One region of the Pseudoalteromonas sp. NZS100_1 genome, then DNA from elsewhere that is predicted to be linked to it. Evidence: predicted binding sites of a transcription regulator. Region 1 holds the regulator's gene; each other region holds the start of a gene.
The links. The regulator FliA, encoded in region 1, starts transcription of late flagellar genes. The targets are predictions, from matches to a motif close to CTAAAGNTNNNNNNNNNNNNGCCGATA.
Positions count from the first base shown of each region.

Region 1 (6,562 bases):
ACCAGTTATGGAACAGCGTACTAAAAATATGTTTGCTCCTGAAAATGCAGCGCCAGTTCGTCCACAAACTCAAGCGGATAGCTTAGGTTTTGATGATTTAGACAGCGACTTTGATGATTTAGATAGTCCAGTAACGGCTCGCCAACAAACACCCAATAATGAAAGCGAAGAAATGACAACAATGCGTGAAGAAATGAACGCAATTCGTCAATTACTTGAGCATCAAGTATCAGGCTTAATGCAGCAAGATATGGCGCGTCGCGATCCAACACGCGCTTGCATGGTTGACCGCTTAGTCGGTATGGGTATTGATAAAGAAGTAGCGCAACAAATGGCATGTTTTGTACCTGATGATGTATCTCGTAAGCAAGGCTGGAAAGCGTTGTTAACGATGGTCGAAGATCAAATGCAAACAACCAATAATGAAATACTTCGCCAAGGTGGTGTATATGCGTTAGTGGGTCCAACAGGTGTTGGTAAAACAACAACAGTTGCTAAGCTTGCAGCTTTAGGCGCACAAAAATATGGCGCTGATAAAGTGGCCTTAATAACCACTGATACATACAGAATTGGTGCTTATGAACAGCTTGCTACTTACGGCCGTATTATTGGTTGTGGTGTAAAGCAAGTTAAAGATGCTAATGAATTAGCTGAAGTTTTATATCATTTACGAAATAAACGTCTAGTATTAATTGATACAGCAGGTATGAGTCAGCGAGATTTACGTTTAACTGAGCAGTTAAACACGTTAATGCGTAACCAACGTGTGGATATTCGCAGCTACTTAGTACTAAGCGCGACGGCACAAATTAATGTATTACAAGAAACAGTACGTCACTTTAAAAAAGTACAGTTAAGTGGTTGTATTTTCACTAAGTTAGATGAATCATTAAGTTTGGGTGAGATTATTAGTATTGCGATTCAAAATCGCCTTCCAATAGGGTATCTTACTAACGGTCAACGAGTGCCAGAAGATATTCGTGTTGCAAATGCTGAAAAACTAGTGAAAAAGGCTGAGCAGTTATATTTAAAAAGAACAAAAGCACAACATTCAAGGCACCAAGCAGTGGCGCCAAGTACAGTAGGGATGTATGATTAACACAGTATTAGATCAAGCAAGCGGCCTGCGCAAAATGAGTCAAAACAATAACAACGGCGTAAAAGTTATCGCTGTAACCGGTGGTAAAGGTGGCGTGGGGAAAACAAATGTTTCTCTAAATACCGCTATTGCACTAGGGCAACAAGGTAATAGAGTATTAGTGCTGGATGCTGACCTAGGTTTAGCAAACTGTGATGTGATGCTTGGTTTACGTGTAGAGCGCAATTTATCACACGTTTTGTCAGGTGAATGTGAGCTTGACGAGATTTTAGTTGAAGGGCCTGCTGGTATTAAAATTGTACCTGCTACATCGGGCTCGCAAAGTATGGTTGAATTATCGCCATCTGAGCATGCCGGGCTAATTCGTGCATTTAGCGAATTGAATACCGAATTTGATATTTTAATTGTAGATACAGCCGCTGGTATTTCAGACATGGTGCTAAGCTTCTCACGAGCAGCACAAGATGTAATGGTTGTAGTGTGCGATGAACCAACATCAATAACCGATGCTTACGCACTTATTAAAGTATTAAGCCGCGAGCACGGTGTTTATAAGTTCAAAATTGTTGCCAATATGGTCCGCAGTATGCGTGAAGGCACTGAATTGTTTGCAAAACTATCTAAAGTTACCGATCGCTTTTTAGATGTTTCAATGGAGCTAGTAGCAACGGTTCCTTATGACGAAAATATGCGCAAAGCAACACGTCGCCAAAAGGTGATTGTTGAGCTCTTTCCAAGTTCGCCAGCCGCTCTCGCGTTTAAAGCGCTGGCGACAAAAGCAGTTAAATGGCCAATACCAAATCAACCATCTGGGCATTTAGAGTTTTTCATTGAGAAACTAGTAAACGGCTAATTATGACAACATTGGTGAATAGAGCTATGGGATATCAATCAACACAAAACTTAAATGTGATTGTTGAGAAACATGCATCACTTGTTAAAAAAGTGGCATGTCATCTAATTGCTCGATTACCACCTAGCGTTCAGCTTGATGATTTAATTCAATCAGGAATGATAGGTTTAATAGAAGCTTCAAAAAACTTTGATGCAACAAAAGGCGCAAGCTTTGAAACCTTCGCCGGTATTCGTATTCGCGGGGCTATGCTTGATGAAATGCGCCGTGGTGATTGGGCTCCTCGTTCAGTACACCGTAAAAGCCGACAAGTTGCAGAAGCAATTACTGGGCTCGAAAGCAGTCTGAATCGCGAACCAACAGATACAGAAGTTGCTGAAAAACTTGAAATTTCACTCAATGAGTACCATCATATTTTAAATGATGTTAATACCAGTAAAGTATTAGGTATAGAAGACCTTGGTGTAGATGAGGATGTTATTACTCCCGTAGGCCAAGATTTAGCGCTAGACAAACCTTTTAATAATGTTAAAAATGATCGGTTTAATGAGTCTTTGCTAAATGCAATAAAGTCATTACCAGAGCGTGATGCAATGGTACTTTCTTTATACTATAACGATGAAATGAATTTAAAAGAAATAGGACATATACTCGATGTAAGTGAATCGCGTGTAAGTCAGATACATGGTCAGGCGATGATTAAGCTTAAAGCTAAAATCAATGACTGGATAAACTAGTAGTAAGTAAACTAAGGTTAATACCTCACTGGGGGATGTTTTGGATAAAAACATGAAAATTCTTGTAGTTGATGATTTTTCAACGATGAGACGAATTATAAAAAACCTATTACGTGACTTAGGTTTCACTAACGTTCAAGAAGCTGATGACGGGTCTACAGCTCTGCCTATGTTACAAAATCAAGTATTTGATTTTGTGGTTACAGATTGGAATATGCCGGGAATGCAAGGTATTGACCTTCTAAGAGCAATTCGTGCAGATGATAAGTTAAAACATATCCCTGTATTGATGGTAACGGCAGAAGCTAAAAAAGAACAAATAATTGCTGCAGCGCAAGCTGGCGTTAATGGTTATATTGTTAAGCCATTTACGGCTGGAACATTAAAAACTAAATTAGAAAAAGTATTTGAACGCTTAGGCTAATGATGGGGGAGAGGCTTATGTCAGCACCAGCTGCGCCTCAAATAACGTTAGAACAAGCTCGTCAACTCGTCATTTATTTAGAAAACGATGAGCAAGATAAAGCTAATCAGTTGATTTTAGAGACAGCTTCGCAAGAGCAGTCTAAATTATTTGCTGAAGTTGGGAAGTTGACTCGTCAACTGCACGAAGCACTTAAAAGCTTTGAGCTTGATACTCGCTTAACTAACATAACGACAGATGCGATTCCAGATGCTAAAAAGCGGCTTAATTATGTTATAGAAATGACAGAAAATGCGGCTAATAAAACAATGGATGCTGTTGAGGCTAGTTTACCTATAGCTCAGCAACTTGCAGATGAAATATCTCATATCAAACCGACATGGGATCGTTTAATGAGCCGGGAGATTGAGCTTGGTGAGTTTAAACAACTTTGCCATAGTATCGATAAGTTTATGAATAACTCTCATCATAAAACGGATGAGCTTCAAAGCTTAATGACAAATGTACTAATGGCTCAAGACTATCAAGACTTAACAGGTCAAGTTATTCGCCGTGTTATAGAACTTGTTAGAGAAGTAGAAGAAAGCTTACTTCATCTTTTAACAGCGTTTGCTGAACAAGATGACAGTGACAACACAGCGAATAAAGTAGAACAACAAAAAATAAAAGAACCAGTTGCCACACAAACTTTAGCAGGTCCTGAAGGCCCTATTATTGATAAAGAATCGCGTAATGATGTTGTATCTGATCAAGATGAAGTCGATGATCTTTTATCAAGTTTGGGCTTCTAAGAGGAGAGTAACTGCATGTTTGAAGTCGATGAAGATATTTTACAAGACTTTCTTGTAGAGGCAGGAGAAATCCTAGAGCTTTTATCTGAACAGTTAGTTGAACTGGAAAATAATCCAGAAGATACCGAGTTACTAAATGCCATATTTAGAGGCTTTCACACTGTAAAAGGTGGTGCAGGCTTTTTAGCTATGACAGAACTTGTTGATGCTTGCCACGGCGCTGAAAACGTATTTGATTTACTACGTCAAGGCGTGCGAACGGTCAATTCAGAGTTAATGGATGTTATTTTACAAGCGCTCGACACCATTAATGAAATGTTCGCGACTATCCAAAATAGGGATAAGCCAGAACCAGCAGATCCTGAGTTACTTCAAACCCTCCACATTTTGGGCCTACCTCCAACAGAAGCCGAGCTTAACGGAGTCGCTTCAGAAACTGACGTTGAACAACCTCTTGATGAAGTAGTTGATACGCCAATAGCTGATGAGGAAGATCCATTTGCATTTGATGAAATGTTTAGCGGAACTCCTTCGGTTAGTGATGCTGAAATAAACGAAATCACTGAAGATGAATTTGAAAACTTACTTGATGAACTACACGGTAAAGGACAAGGTCCTGCAGTTGAAAAGCCAGTAGCAAGTAGTAGTGATTTTAATGGTGATATTACTGATGATGAATTTGACAGCTTATTAGACGAGTTACATGGAGTTGGCAGTTTTGGTGAGGTTGCGAGTAAAGCACCTGAGCAAAGTAGTGTAGTTAAAGCACCTGTAGAACCAGCTAAACCAGCGTCAAATACTGCTAATTCATCAGATGATGAAATTAGTGATGATGAATTTGAAGCGCTTCTTGATGAACTTCATGGTAAAGGCACTGCACCTAAATCAATAGAAAGCACTCCAGCTGTGAAACAGCCCAATATCCCAGCTAAACCAGCTGCAAAAGCGAGTGTGCCTGTAAAAAAACCAGAACCTGTAAAAGCACCCGCTTCTAAACCGGTAGAAAAACCGGTTGCTAAAGCAGCGCCAGCAACGCCCAAAAAATCAGCGCCACCAGCAGCAGAGACGACAGTTCGCGTAGATACAAAACGACTTGACCAAATTATGAATATGGTTGGTGAGTTAGTACTTGTGCGAAATCGTTTGGTTAGTTTAGCGACCAATTCAGACAGTGAAGCAATGGGTAAAGCAATCTCTAACTTAGATGTAGTGACTGCTGATATTCAAGGCGCGGTTATGCAAACGCGAATGCAACCAATTAAAAAGGTATTTGGTCGTTTCCCTCGCGTAGTACGCGATTTAGCACGCAGCTTAAACAAAGACATTGACTTACAACTTGTAGGTGAAGAAACCGATTTAGATAAAAACTTAGTGGAAGCACTAGCCGATCCGCTTGTGCATTTAGTTCGAAACTCAGTTGACCACGGTATTGAAATGCCAGCTGTTCGTGAGGCTGCCGGTAAGCCTAGAACAGGTAATGTTACTTTATCAGCGTCTCAGGAAGGCGACCATATTTTGTTGACCATTAAAGATGATGGCGCTGGTATGGATGCTGAGAAACTGAAAAAAATAGCAATTAGTAAAGGCGTGCTCGATCACGATCAAGCGAGTCGACTTTCTGACACTGAAGCATACAACCTAATTTTTGCACCTGGCTTTTCTACAAAAGAAGAGATATCTGATATTTCAGGTCGTGGTGTTGGAATGGATGTGGTGAAAACTAAAATCACCCAATTAAACGGCTCTGTAAGTATTCAATCTGAGTTAGGTGTAGGTACTATTTTAGAGATAAAAGTACCACTTACCTTAGCCATATTACCGACCTTAATGGTAATTGTTGGCGCACAAACATTTGCGTTACCACTTGCAGGTGTTAGTGAAATATTCAACTTAGATTTAACGAAAACAAATGTGGTTGATGGGCAATTAACAATTATTGTGCGTAAAAAGGCAATACCGTTATTCTACCTCGAGCACTGGTTAGTTAAAGGCTCAGATCGTTCACAGCGAAAAGCAAAAGGCCATGTAGTTATTGTGCAAATTGGTACGCAGCAAATTGGTTTTGTTGTTGACTCATTAATTGGCCAAGAAGAAGTAGTGATTAAGCCGCTTGATGCGTTACTTCAAGGAACACCAGGTATGGCGGGTGCTACAATAACTTCGGATGGTGGCATTGCACTGATTTTAGACGTTCCAAACATGTTAAAACATTACGCAGGCTAATAATAAAGTAGGTATATATTTAATATATACCTACGCATAAATTTAATAAGAGAGCTAAATGGCCGTTAAAGTTTTAGTTGTTGATGATTCAAGCTTTTTTCGCCGCAGGGTAAGCGAAATTCTTGAGCAAGATAGCGACATACAAGTTATAGGCTTTGCTGTGAATGGCAGAGAAGCTGTTGAAAAAGCAGCTCAGCTACGTCCAGATATGATCACTATGGATGTCGAAATGCCTGTGCTTGATGGTATTAGCGCAGTTAAAGAGATAATGGCGAGTAATCCAACGCCTATCTTAATGTTTTCATCACTAACACGTGATGGCGCAACAGCAACGTTTGATGCGCTAGATGCTGGAGCAATGGATTTTTTACCGAAAAAATTTGAAGACATCGCTCGCAATAATGAAGACGCTATAAAGCTTTTACAAAATAAAGT
Region 1 is NZ_JADYXN010000001.1:119,583-126,144, reverse strand. Features, by position in the region: gene flhF (flagellar biosynthesis protein FlhF) at 1-1,099, shown strand, start outside; gene I6F66_RS00605 (MinD/ParA family protein) at 1,092-1,952, shown strand; gene I6F66_RS00600 (RNA polymerase sigma factor FliA) at 1,979-2,689, shown strand; gene cheY (chemotaxis response regulator CheY) at 2,730-3,113, shown strand; gene I6F66_RS00590 (protein phosphatase CheZ) at 3,131-3,904, shown strand; gene I6F66_RS00585 (chemotaxis protein CheA) at 3,920-6,127, shown strand; gene I6F66_RS00580 (chemotaxis response regulator protein-glutamate methylesterase) at 6,186-6,562, shown strand, end outside.

Region 2 (6,562 bases), on a different contig from region 1:
TTTCAATGTCTGCAGTACCTGCACTACCGCGAGGGTAACGAACAGCAACTGGGCAATTTGCTTTATAGCCGGTGTACAGCATTTGACGGCACTCGTTGGTATCGCTTGGCGCCATAATCACCATATTTGGAATACAGCGCATAAAACTTAAATCGTATGCGCCTTGATGAGTTTCACCATCGGCTCCAACAATACCGGCGCGGTCAATGGCAAATAATACAGGTAAGTTTTGCAGTGCAACATCATGTATTAATTGGTCATACGCACGTTGTAAAAAGCTTGAGTAAATAGCAACAACAGGTTTTAAACCTTCACAGGCAAAACCAGCAGCTAAAGTAACAGCATGTTGCTCAGCAATGGCGACATCAAAATATTGATCTGGATGTTCTTTAGAAAAGCGTACCATGCCTGAGCCTTCGCGCATTGCAGGCGTGATAGCCATTAACTTGCTATCTTGCTCGGCCATATCGCATAACCAATCACCGAATACTTTTGAAAAAGTAGCAGCACTAGGTTTAGATTTAGGCAGACTAGTTGTGCTCGGATCGAATTTTGGTACACCATGGTAGCCAATAGGATCGGCTTCAGCTGGTTTATAGCCCTTACCTTTTTGTGTTTTTATATGTAGAAGCTGTGGGCCTTTTAAATTACGCATATTACGTAGCGTATCAACAAGCATGTTTACATCGTGACCATCAATTGGACCAATATAATTTAGGCCTAATTCTTCAAAGAAGGTACCCGGGATCATCATGCCTTTAATGTGCTCTTCCATTTTACTGGCAAGTTGCTTTACAGGAGGTACACCTGAGAGTAACTTTTTACTACCTTCACGAATGTTAGTATAAAAGCTACCCGATAAAATACGGGCAAAGTGATTTGTTAATGCGCCAACATTTTCAGAAATCGACATTTCGTTATCATTTAAAATAATAAGCATGTCTGATTTTACATCACCTAAATGATTCATCGCTTCAAATGCCATGCCTGCGGTTATAGCCCCGTCGCCAATAATGGCAACAGACTTTCGACCTTTACCTTCTTTTTGTGCGGCAATAGACATGCCTAAAGCAGCTGAAATAGACGTGCTTGAATGGCCTACGCTAAACGTATCGTATTGACTTTCATCGCGAAAAGGAAAAGGGTGTAAACCGTCTTTTTGACGAATAGTGTGCATTTGCTCGCGACGACCAGTAAGGATTTTATGCGGATAAGCTTGATGACCCACGTCCCAAACTAGGCGATCGTCTGGAGTGTTATAAACATAATGCAGCGCAACGGTTAGTTCAACCGTCCCTAAACCAGACGCTAGATGACCGCTACTTTGCGATACTGAGTTGAGTAAATAATCGCGCAGCTCATTGCTAAATGCAGGGAGTTTGTCTTGCGCTAAGTCACGCAATTGGGCTGGCTCGTCAACCAAATTAAGTAATGGATACTTGCTACTATCAAGTGTCATGGTTTTATATATATCCTTCGCTAACATTAATTAATCCAAAGCTTTTACGAATAATTAATGTTGAGTAATAATGTCAGTGCTAATTGCAATACGTATGAGCAAAAATTAGTGGTCACGCTCAATTAGGTAATTTGCTAGCGACGCAAGAAGTGTTGTGTCAGCATCTATATTTGCTAACGCTTCATGGGCTTGTTGTATTAAATTCTGCGCCTTTTCTTTAGCGCCTAGCATACCTAATAACGCCGGATATGTCGCTTTATTCGCGGCAATATCGGAGCCTTGTGGCTTTCCTAAAATAACTGTATCGCCTTCAACATCTAAAATGTCGTCGTGTACTTGAAATGCTAGCCCTATAGCATACCCAAAAACACTTAAATTTTCTAAGGTTTGTTGATCAGCCTTTTCACTGCACAGTGCACCAAGTGTAATTGCGCAATTAATTAGAGCCCCGGTTTTTAGCTTATGTATTCGCTCAAGCTCTTGTACGGTAATTACTTTATCAGTTGCTGCTATATCAAGGCCTTGTCCGCCAACCATACCCTGAAGGCCTGATGCATGGGCAAGTGTAGCAATCATTTTTACTTGTGTTTGCGATGAGCATTCAAATTTGTGATTCGCAATAAGCTCAAAAGCAAGAGTTTGAAGAGCATCACCGGCTAAAATTGCATTTGCCTCGCCAAACTCTATATGACAAGTAGGGCGTCCGCGGCGTAAGTCGTCATCATCCATTGCTGGTAAGTCATCATGGACTAACGAATAGCTATGAATACACTCAATTGCAGCAGCAAGTACGTTTAAGTCTTGATGGTTTGCGCCGAGCATTTTACCTGTGGCATAAACTAAAAATGGACGTAATCTTTTACCGCCATTAAATAATCCATACTGGGTGGCGTTCTTTACCGTTTCTTCTGTATCTAGAGGCTGGTTAAAATGCTGTTGTAAGGTCGCTACTACATCTTTTTGAGCACGTTCAATATGATTTTTTATGCTCACAGCTATTCCATATCATTATCAAAATTTGTAAGTACTGACTTTTCGCCATTCCCCATCAAAATTGATACTTTTTGTTCTGCTTGCTGTAATTTCCCTGATGAAGCACTTGCTAATGCAATTCCACGCTCAAATTGCTTTAACGATTGCTCAAGCGATAAGTCACCTTGTTCCATGTCACTAACGATTGTAGATAATTCTTCTAGTGCTTGTTCGAAACTTAAGTTTTCAGGTTTTTTAGTCGCCATCTTTATTTCAGCTTACATAATAAATTTAGGGTCAATTTTAGGGGGAATGCTAAACTAGGTCAAAGGATGATATTGGTTTTTTACCTTTATAACGTTAAATTATATTTCAAGTGCATTAATAAAGCCTTAATAGCGGTCTGTTGGTTTAATAAATCAATTGATAATTAGGTAGCCCTTATAACTTGACCTAAGATAGTGCTAAAGGCTGCTTTTTATGTTTATTTATAAAAATGGCTTAAGCAATTCAATATGTTGCCGATAAGCAGTTAATAATAAAAGTTTATGATAAGGCCATTAAGCATGAAACTTCTGGAGGAAATGTGGATTTAGCAACCATAATCGGGATCCTAGGCGCAATTGGCTTAATTGTCATGTCTATGTTTATGAGTAGTAGCGGTGAAATGGCTATGTTTTACAATACCCCGTCTGTGGTTATTGTATTTGGTGGTTCACTCTTTATTGTTTTATCAAACTTCACTATGTCGCAATTTTTGGGGATAGGTAAAGTTGTTGCCAAAGCGTTTATGTTTAAAATCGAAACGCCAGAAATACTTATCGAAAAAGCAGTAGAACTTGCTGATTCAGCTCGTAAAGGCGGTTTTTTAGCACTCGAAGAAGCTGAAATTCCAAACCCCTTTATGCGCAAAGGCGTCGATATGCTCGTTGATGGCCATGATGCAGATGTAGTTCGCGCTACACTTCAAAAAGATATTTCTCTAACTACGACTCGCCATGAATTGGGCGCGGGTTTATTTAAGTCGTTAGCTGATATAGGGCCTGCAATGGGCATGATTGGTACTCTAATTGGTTTGGTTGCAATGTTGTCTAACATGGATGACCCGAAGGCAATTGGTCCTGCAATGGCAGTAGCACTATTAACAACTTTATATGGCGCGTTTTTAGCCAATGTAGTGGCAATTCCTATTCAGGTAAAACTTGAACTGCGTAAAGATGAGGAAGCTATGAATCAGCGTTTAATTTTGGATGCTATTTTAGGTATACAAGATGGTCAGAATCCAAAAGTAATCGAAGGTATTTTGAAAAATTACTTAGCTGAATCTAAACGCAAAGTAGATACCGAGGAGTAACTATGTCTGATCAAGAGTGCAAATGCCCACCACCAGGTCTACCTGCATGGATGGGAACGTTTGCCGATTTAATGTCACTGTTAATGTGCTTTTTTGTACTCTTGCTCGCGTTTTCAGAAATGGATGTACTTAAGTTTAAACAAATTGCGGGCTCTATGAAGTTTGCTTTTGGTGTGCAGAATAAAATTGAAGTAAAAGACATCCCTAAAGGGACCTCTGTTATTGCCATGGAGTTTACCCCAGGTAAACCAGAGCCAACCCCAATAGAAACCATTCAGCAGCAAACAGTCGAAATGACTCAACAAATGTTAGAGTTTCAGGCTGGCGATGAAAGCTCAGCAGGCGGCAGGCAAGAACAGCGCGGGGATAAACGCGGTGGCGAATCTCGTAGTACCTCACAAGAAGAATCTTCTGAGCAAGCAACTTCAGCAGCCGATCAGGAGCAAACTAACGAGCTTGTTAAAAAGATAGCGCAGCAGCTTGAAAAGCAAATAATCGATGGCGCAATTGAGCTTGAGTCTTTAGGGCAGCAAATAATTATTCGCATTAGAGAGAATGGTTCATTTCCTTCAGGTAGTGCATTTTTACAACCTAAGTTTAAACCTATAATTCAAGATATCGGTGTGCTGTTAAAAGATGTACCCGGTGAAATAACAGTATCTGGCCATACAGATGATTTTCAGGTATCGAATGAGTTATATATTAATAATTGGGACCTATCATCAAAGCGTGCTGTAGCCGTTGCAAGTGAACTGCAAAAAGTCCAAGGATTTGATAAAACCCGAATGATGGTGGTTGGTCGAGCTGAAACACGACCACTTGTACCGAATGACACCGATGAAGATCGCCGCAGGAATCGCCGAGTAGAAATATCTATATTACAAGGTAAAGCAAAAGAGTCAGCTCCTATAGATGTAAGATAACTTTTATTGGCAAACACACTTATTTATCATAAAGTATGCTTTCTTTAACAAATGTAACGGAATAGTTTATGAAAAAGGTCGATAAGTTTAGTCATATGCCAGGAAATGGCGGTGGTAATGACGATGATGAAAAAAAACTTGATTAACTCTAATGCCTGAATGGTTTTTAAAGACTATATTGATATTAGATACTAGTTGGGTGTTTATTTTAAGCCCTGCTATTTTCATCTTTTATTTTAGAAAAGATTATTTGGCCCTGCGTTTCGCTTTAATTACAGCCGCTTTTTTTTTATATGGAACCATTATTCATCCTTACTTGAAAGAGTTTGATAATGGGATTTATGTTTATCGATACCTTGTTTGGGCCTTTAATGATATTGCTTGGATGGCACTCATCGCATATCTGGGTTTAAAAGATAAGGTTTATTTATGGCAATGCGTATTAGGTCAATTGGTTGTTATTATGGCACCAATTTTACAGCTATTTAGATTAGTCGACCGCCATTTATGGGATCTTTCTTATAGTACATACATTTATAAAACCTTATTGCCATTTATTAATATAGGCACCGTTGTTGTTTGTTATCTTCCGCTTATTTATATTTTAACAAAAGACAAAAAAAGCCCAGCTAGCCAATAGTTACAAAAAGTTCCCTCCTTTAAAATAGCTGTGCTAGACTACTGTTTATATAAACAGTGATGAGCAGGCTATGAAACTCTACATTGCAGAAAAACCTTCACTTGGACGCGCTATTGCTGATGCGTTACCAAAACCACATAAAAAATATGATGGTTATATAGAAGTCGCTAATGGCGATTGTGTGTCGTGGTGTATTGGACATTTGCTAGAACAAGCAGAACCCGATGATTACGATGAGCGCTTTAAAAAGTGGCAGTTTGAACACTTACCTATAATACCTGAACAGTGGAAGTTAAAAGCCAAAACCAAAACTCGCAAACAGCTCACTGTTTTAAAAAAATTAATTAAACAAGCCTCGCAACTTATTCACGCTGGCGATCCAGACCGTGAAGGCCAGCTACTAGTCGATCAAGTAATTGAAGAAGCTAAAATAAGTCAGGCTAAAAAGCAGAGTACGCAACGTTTACTCATTAGTGATTTAAACTTATCGGCGGTAAAAAAATCACTGGGTACTATGCGTTCTAATCGAGATTTTATTCCGTTAAGTGTATCTGCTTTAGCGCGCTCTCGTGCTGATTGGCTATTTGGTATGAATTTAACACGTGCATACACACTAGCTGGGCAAAAAGCAGGGTTTGGTAATGTGCTTTCGGTAGGGCGAGTACAAACCCCTATTTTAGGTCTTGTTGTTAATAGAGATAACGAAATAGCACACTTTGTATCTAAGCCTTTTTACGATGTACTGGCGCATTTACTTACTCCAGATAACCAGCCATTCATAGCTAAGTGGGTTCCTAGTAAAGCATGTGAGCCACATCAAGATGAAGAAGGGCGAATACTTAACAAAGCACTCGCACAAAATGTTGCTTCACGCATTACAAAGCAAAGTGCTGAGCTTACTTCACTTGACCAAAAACAAAAAAAACAAAGTGCTCCATTACCGTATAACCTATCTGCACTGCAAATAGATGCGGCTAAAGCATTTGGTATGCCAGCTCAAAAAGTGTTGGATATTTGCCAAATACTTTACGAACGTCATAAATTAATTACTTACCCACGCTCGGATAATCGTTATTTACCTAAAGATCACCATCAAGATGCATCAGCTATTTTTAAAGCTATAAGTGCTAATGGTGGGCAAAGCAGTGAATTAGTAAACGGGGCTGATGTAAAAAAGCGTAGTAAATGTTTTAACGATTCAAAAGTGGCTGCGC
Region 2 is NZ_JADYXN010000035.1:29,862-36,423, forward strand. Features, by position in the region: gene dxs (1-deoxy-D-xylulose-5-phosphate synthase) at 1-1,459, opposite strand, end outside; gene ispA ((2E,6E)-farnesyl diphosphate synthase) at 1,565-2,452, opposite strand; gene I6F66_RS18165 (exodeoxyribonuclease VII small subunit) at 2,455-2,697, opposite strand; gene pomA (flagellar motor protein PomA) at 3,018-3,785, shown strand; gene I6F66_RS18175 (flagellar motor protein MotB) at 3,788-4,708, shown strand; gene I6F66_RS18180 (hypothetical protein) at 4,860-5,348, shown strand; gene I6F66_RS18185 (DNA topoisomerase III) at 5,419-6,562, shown strand, end outside.
Region 2: the regulator FliA is predicted to act here: its motif matches at 2,932-2,958, upstream of pomA (flagellar motor protein PomA).

Region 3 (6,562 bases), on a different contig from region 1:
AATCATTGGTTACACGGTCATACTTGTTGTGCTTACGGGAGCACTTGTAGCTAATATAGCGCTGCGTAAAACAATGGACTTTGATATCATTCGTGATCGAAACCAATTATATCGTGTCGATTTTGATGGTTTAGTAGAGAACACCTATACATTAAAGGTAATTAATAAAGCGCAGTACGAGCAAACCTTTAATATTAAAGTACAAGGGTTAGATAACTTTAAGTATATTGGTAAGCAGTCATTTACTGTGCAGGCAGGGCAATCTCATAATGTGCCATTGTCGCTTGTAATGGACCCTTATGATTTAAAAGCGCCAATGACAGAGTTTAATTTTGTGCTTTCACCGGTAGATGAGCCGGATGAAACAATATCGCAGTCGAGTAACTTTTTTAAAGCGCGATAATCACAACCTACCTTAAATAGGTAAGTTGATATAGCAATTAACAAAAGCGGGTATATAACCCGCTTTTTATTTTATATAAGAAGAGTATGAGTAAATTTAGTTTTATTGACTTAACACCTGACCTAATACTCGATGCAATAGAAAGCGTAGGTGTGTACGCTGAATCTGGTTTGTTGGCACTCAATAGCTATGAAAACAGAGTGTACCAATTTAAAGCCGATGATGGCCTGCGTTACGTAGTGAAGTTTTATCGCCCAGAGCGCTGGAGTAAAGAGCAAATTCAAGAAGAGCATGATTTTGCATTTGAACTGGCAGAAGCGGAAGTGCCTGTTGTTGCCCCTATTTTATATAATGGGCAAAGCTTGTTTGAACACGAAGGTTATTTGTTTGTGTTGTTTCCAAGTGTCGGCGGGCGTTTATTTGAGGTTGATAACTTAGACCAGCTTGATGTAATGGGGCGTTTAATTGGCCGTATGCACCAAGTAGCTAAAACAAAGCCTTTTACTTATAGGCCAACAGTTACTTGCGAGGAGTATTTACATACAGCCAAAGTTCATCTTCAAAAAAGTAACTTAGTGCCTATGGGAATAAATACTGCCTTTTATACTATTTTAGATTTAGTGATAGAGCAGGCGCAAAAACAGTATAAAGATGTGCAAAGTATTCGCTTACATGGTGACTGCCACGTTGGTAATATTTTGTGGGCAGGTGATGCGCTAATGTTTGTTGATTTAGATGACAGCCGCCAAGGTCCTGCAATCCAAGATTTATGGATGATGCTCAGTGGCGATAGAGCGACGCAACTGTTACAGTTAGACACCCTTGTGAGTGCGTATGAAGAGTTTTGTGATTTTGATCACTCTCAACTCAAATTAATTGAACCGCTGCGAGCGATGCGTATTATCCATTATATGGGATGGGTAGCTAAACGATGGAGCGATCCTGCCTTTGTGCGGAACTTTACATGGTTTGCTGATGACAAATACTGGGAGCAACAAATTTTAGCACTGAAGGAGCAACTTGCAGCACTGCAAGAAGCACCGTTAAAGTTATTGCCGTAATATTTTATTTAAAGACAAGTACAACGAGATACAAATGCTTAAAAAATTAAAACTGAGTTTATTACTTTTATGTTTACCATTTGCAGCACTTGCTGCACAGTTTGAAGTTGATAATCAATACACTGTTATTGATGTAGACAAAAGTACATCACCACAAGTAACCGAGTTTTTCTCATTTTACTGTCCACATTGCTTTAAGTTTGAACCAGTAGCAAAAGCAATTGAACAAGGCTTGCCAGAAGGCGCGGAGTTTATTAAAAACCACGTGAACTTTTTAGGTGGCGTGTCGCCACAAGCACAAAGTAATTTAAGCTTTGCCTACTTAATTGCTAAGCAGCATGGTCAGGCGCAGAGTATTAGCGATCAAATTTTTAAAAGTATTCATGTTCAGCGTGCTCCTTTAACTGAAATGAAAGACGTTAAAAAATTACTTGAAGTAAACGGTATTGATAGCGCAACGTTTGATCAAGAAATTGCAAGCATGCCAGTTATTTCGGCTGAGCAAGCAATGCAAAACAAACAAAATAAATATTCAAAATTAGGCGCACTTACAGGTGTACCTACTTTTATTGTTAACGATAAATATAAAATAAACCTCAACACCATCAAAAATCAAAAAGAACTTGATGAGTTAGTAGCGTTTTTATTAGCACTATAAATTTCGGAGCATAATAATGATTAAATTAGTTAAAGCAGGTTTGCTTGCAGTACTACTTCCTATGGCGGCAACAAGCTTTGCAGCAACGTATGAAGAAGGCGTGCATTACGACGTTGTTTCTGAGCGCGCAACAAAAAAGCCAGAAATTAAAGAGTTTTTCTCATTTTACTGCCCTGCATGTAATAACATGGAAGCACTAATTGGTGAGTTTAAGCCTAAGCTTGATAAAAACGTTAAATTTAAAAAGAGCCATGTTGATTTTGTAGGTGTACGCGACCCAGAAAACCAACAGATGATGAGCCAAGCACTCGCTACTGCAGAAGTGCTTCCGCAAAAAGATAAAATTGTCTCTGCAATCTTTAATCATATTCATACAAAGCGCGCTAGTTTTAATGAGCTTGCAGATGTAAAAGATATATTTGTAGCGCAGGGCGTTGATGGCGATAAGTTTGATAAGCTGTTTAAAAGCTTCTCGGTACGTACGCTGAGCTCTAAAATGAAACGCGATCAAGACTACTTTAAAGAAAAAGGCGCACTACGTGGCGTACCTACATTTATTGTAAATGGTAAGTATAAATTAAACCTAGGTCGTGAGTCGGGTATTACTGAACCAGAAGATATTAGCAAACTGATTAATTACTTAGCTAACAAGTAAGTTTAGCTAAAACTAAAAAAGCTCCTACAAGGAGCTTTTTTTATGGGTAACGTTTACTGAGCGTATTTATTTGCGCTGCAAGAAAACACCCGACTCAATGTGATGTGTATATGGGAACTGATCAAATATAGCAAAGCGCTTAACGTTGTGCGTACGTGTTAGGTGATCAAGGTCACGCTCAAGGGTTTCAGGATTACACGATATATAAATTATGCTTTCGTAGTTAGCTACTAAGTCACACGTTAATTCATCCATGCCCGCGCGCGGTGGATCAACTAATATGGTTTGGCAGTCATAGCTTTTAAGGTCAATACCGTCTAAACGAGAGAAAGTACGCTCGCCATTCATTGCTTGAGTAAACTCTTCACTAGACATACGAATAATATCTAAGTTCTCTACGTTATTTTTAGCAATATTGTATTGAGCAGAATGAACAGATGATTTTGATATTTCTGTTGCTAATACTTTATTAAAACAGCCCGCTAACGCAATTGAAAAGTTACCGTTACCGCAATACAGTTCTAATAAATCATTTTTAAGTGGTTTACATAAATCTTGCGCCCACTCCAGCATATTAATATTTACTTTTGCATTAGGCTGAGTAAAGCTATTTTCTACTTGTTGATAAATAAGCTCTTGACCATTAACTGTTAAACGCTCAGTTACAAAGTCATCACCCAGCACTTCTTTTTGTTTGCGAGCACGGCCGATAAAGTCAATTTTGTATTTACTGCTTAGTTTTTCTTTAAGCGCTTTAATTTCACTTAACCATTCATCATCAAGTGGTTTGTGATAAAGCAAGCTTACTAAAATTTCACCGCTTAGCGTGGATAGGTAATCGATTTGAAATAACTTACGACGTAATATTTCACAAGGCTTAAGATGCTCAATCATCACCTGCATTATTTCACCAACTAGAGGCGCTGCTGGATCAAATGTATCAACACGGATTTTTTCTTTTGTTTGTTGATCAAACATAATGTGAAACAGATCGTCACCGTCGTGCCATACTCTAAATTCAGCACGTTGGCGGTAGTTAGTTGGCTCTGAGCTAAATACTTCTAGTTGCTCCACACCAAAACGTTGGAACTGTGCACTAATACGCTGCTCTTTTTCACTTAACTGCGTTTGGTACTGTGTGGTATCTATTTTAATAACTGCCATTAACGCTACTACCTTATCTAAGATCTGTTTATCGGCGCTATTGTAGGGAGCGCTGCGTATTTGTCTAGTTTTGGCTAGCATTTATGCTGTTTTATTGAACATTGTACTTTAGTTTTTGTTGTTATAGCCGATAATAAACTACGCACGCTTAGGAGACGAATCATGAAAATAGGTAATTATGGCTTTACGCCAAACAACAACATCAATAAATTCAATAATAAAGCTGATATACAGCAACCTACAATTACGTCTCCTCAAGATAGCTATCAACAACGAGGCCGAGAGTTGGCCGCAAAGGTGCTTGGCGATAAAATGGCTGAGCAGCTTGGATTGCCTATCGCAGAAAAAAAAGCAGATAAACCACTATTTGATTTTGATGAAATAGTAAAAAACGTACTCGATTTTGTAAGTCGTGCTGTTAATAAAGCAAAAGCTAATGGCGCTGATGACGAAAAGCTCAAAGATATGTTAGGCGACGCGCGCAAAGGAGTCCAAATAGGGATTGACGACGCTGTTGATGAACTCAAAGGTACAGGTGTATTTAATGATGACATGGAAGAGGGGATTAATAAGTCCAAAGAGGGAATTTACAATGGGCTCGATAAGTTTGAAGAGTCGTTATTTAACCCACAACCTGCCAGCGTAAATATAAGCCAGGCTCAATATGTCAGTATGACGAGTAATGCAGAGTATAAATTTACCACCGCAGAGGGTGACGAGGTAAGTATTAGCTTTGCAGATGCATTTGAATCTCAGTCGGCAAGTGGCTATCAGCAAAACAGTAATAGCGAGTCGTTTGCAAGCTCATCATCGCAATCTCGACAGGTATCATTTTCGATGTCGGTTAATGGTGACTTAAATGAGCAAGAGCAAGAAGCTATTAATGCAATGATGGAAGACTTACAAGATCTAAGTAAAACCTTTTTTGGTGGTGATTTAGATGAAGCATTTGAACAAGCGCAAGAGCTGAGTTTAGACAGCGATCAGCTGGTGGCTTTTTCTATGGATTTACGCCAAACAAAAACAATAGCAACAGTTAAAAGCTATGAAGAATATAGACCAGCACCAGAAAAACGAGTAGCGGAAGGTTTAGCTCCTTTTAATGATGACCTTAAAAATGCTTTTGAAAAAGCGGGTGAGCTTGGATTACAAAATCAGCTAGCTGGCATTCTCCAATGGTTAAATCAAGATCAGGAGCAAATAGATAAGTTAGTGGATTACACAAAGTCTATGTTCGAAAACCTTAATCAGTTAAATTCGGCAGCCGACGAGCTTGCTGATTTAGAAACCACGCAAAGTTAAACTACTTTCTTTTATAAATACCTCATGGCAAACTGCCGTTCTTAAAGTAAAGTGGGAACGGTAGTTTGTCAGCGCATATAATGGTCTTTGATTCAGGTATTGGTGGAACTACTGTACTTGAGCATATAAAGCAAAGTATCCCCAATGCTCAGTACAGTTATTTTATGGATAATGCATTACTACCTTATGGTGCTCAATCCCAAAAAACAATCATTAACCGATTATGCTCACTTATTCATTTCATCAAAGCTAATACGCTTAACGTTGATTTAATTGTAATAGCGTGTAATACCGCTTCTACATCTGCACTTAGCGCTGTTCGCCAAATGACAGATATTCCTATAGTAGGTGTTGTGCCAGCAATAAAGCCTGCGGCAGAGTTAACACGTTCAAATCATATTGGCTTATTAGCCACACCGGCAACGGTCGCCAGTTCATACACTAAAACATTAATTACTGAGCATGCACGTAATGTAACCGTTAATCTATATAGCAGTGTGGAGTTAGTAACTTTAGCTGAGCAATACTTTTTTACAGAGTCTTTGGATACAAACAAGTTGCATCAAGTGCTTGATGACCTACATATAGATAAAACTATAGATGTACTTGTATTAGGATGTACGCACTTTCCAATATTAGCAGAGCCTATTAGTCAGTATTTTAAAGGGAATGTAAAATTACTTGATTCAGGTGTAGCGATAGCAAACAGAGTCAACTACCTACTTAACCAACTTAACTTGTGTGTGAATAAACTAACAGACATAAAAAAGCCGCTGCAATATTATGCAACGGCTGATGTGTTTAGCAATAAGCTAGCGGTAAAGCTAGTTACACTGACTGATCCGTCTCAGTACGTAGAGCATTAGAATCATCTTCTTGTTTTTGTTTTGCTTCACGTACCTTTAAAGTACGTTGTTGGAACTCGCTATCGTTCAAGTTAGCAATTGCATTGTCTGCATCAGCTTGCGCCATTTCAACAAAACCAAAGCCACGACGCTTGCCAGTATTCTTATCCTTTAATAAACGAACATTGAATACTTTGCCTTGTTCTTCAAATAATGCACGAACCACACCTTCGTTTGCACGATAAGGAAGGTTACCAACATAAAGCGTTTTTGTTTTAACTTCAGCTTCTTCAGTCACATCAGATGACATTGCAGCAATAGCAATCGCACCTATTAATAAACCAGCACCAAATAGTAATGCAGGGTTTAAAGCTAAGCCGCCTAAAGCAAACTCAACAACAACAAAACCAACTACAGCAAGAATAACAGAGAAGATAAAAGATTTTTGATCGGGTAATTTCATTTTAGATCTAC
Region 3 is NZ_JADYXN010000041.1:270-6,831, reverse strand. Features, by position in the region: gene ccoG (cytochrome c oxidase accessory protein CcoG) at 1-403, shown strand, start outside; gene I6F66_RS18950 (serine/threonine protein kinase) at 490-1,464, shown strand; gene I6F66_RS18945 (thiol:disulfide interchange protein DsbA/DsbL) at 1,499-2,122, shown strand; gene I6F66_RS18940 (thiol:disulfide interchange protein DsbA/DsbL) at 2,139-2,777, shown strand; gene trmA (tRNA (uridine(54)-C5)-methyltransferase TrmA) at 2,844-3,941, opposite strand; gene I6F66_RS18930 (DUF5610 domain-containing protein) at 4,104-5,243, shown strand; gene murI (glutamate racemase) at 5,309-6,109, shown strand; gene I6F66_RS18920 (RNA-binding protein) at 6,072-6,551, opposite strand.
Region 3: the regulator FliA is predicted to act here: its motif matches at 4,048-4,074, upstream of I6F66_RS18930 (DUF5610 domain-containing protein).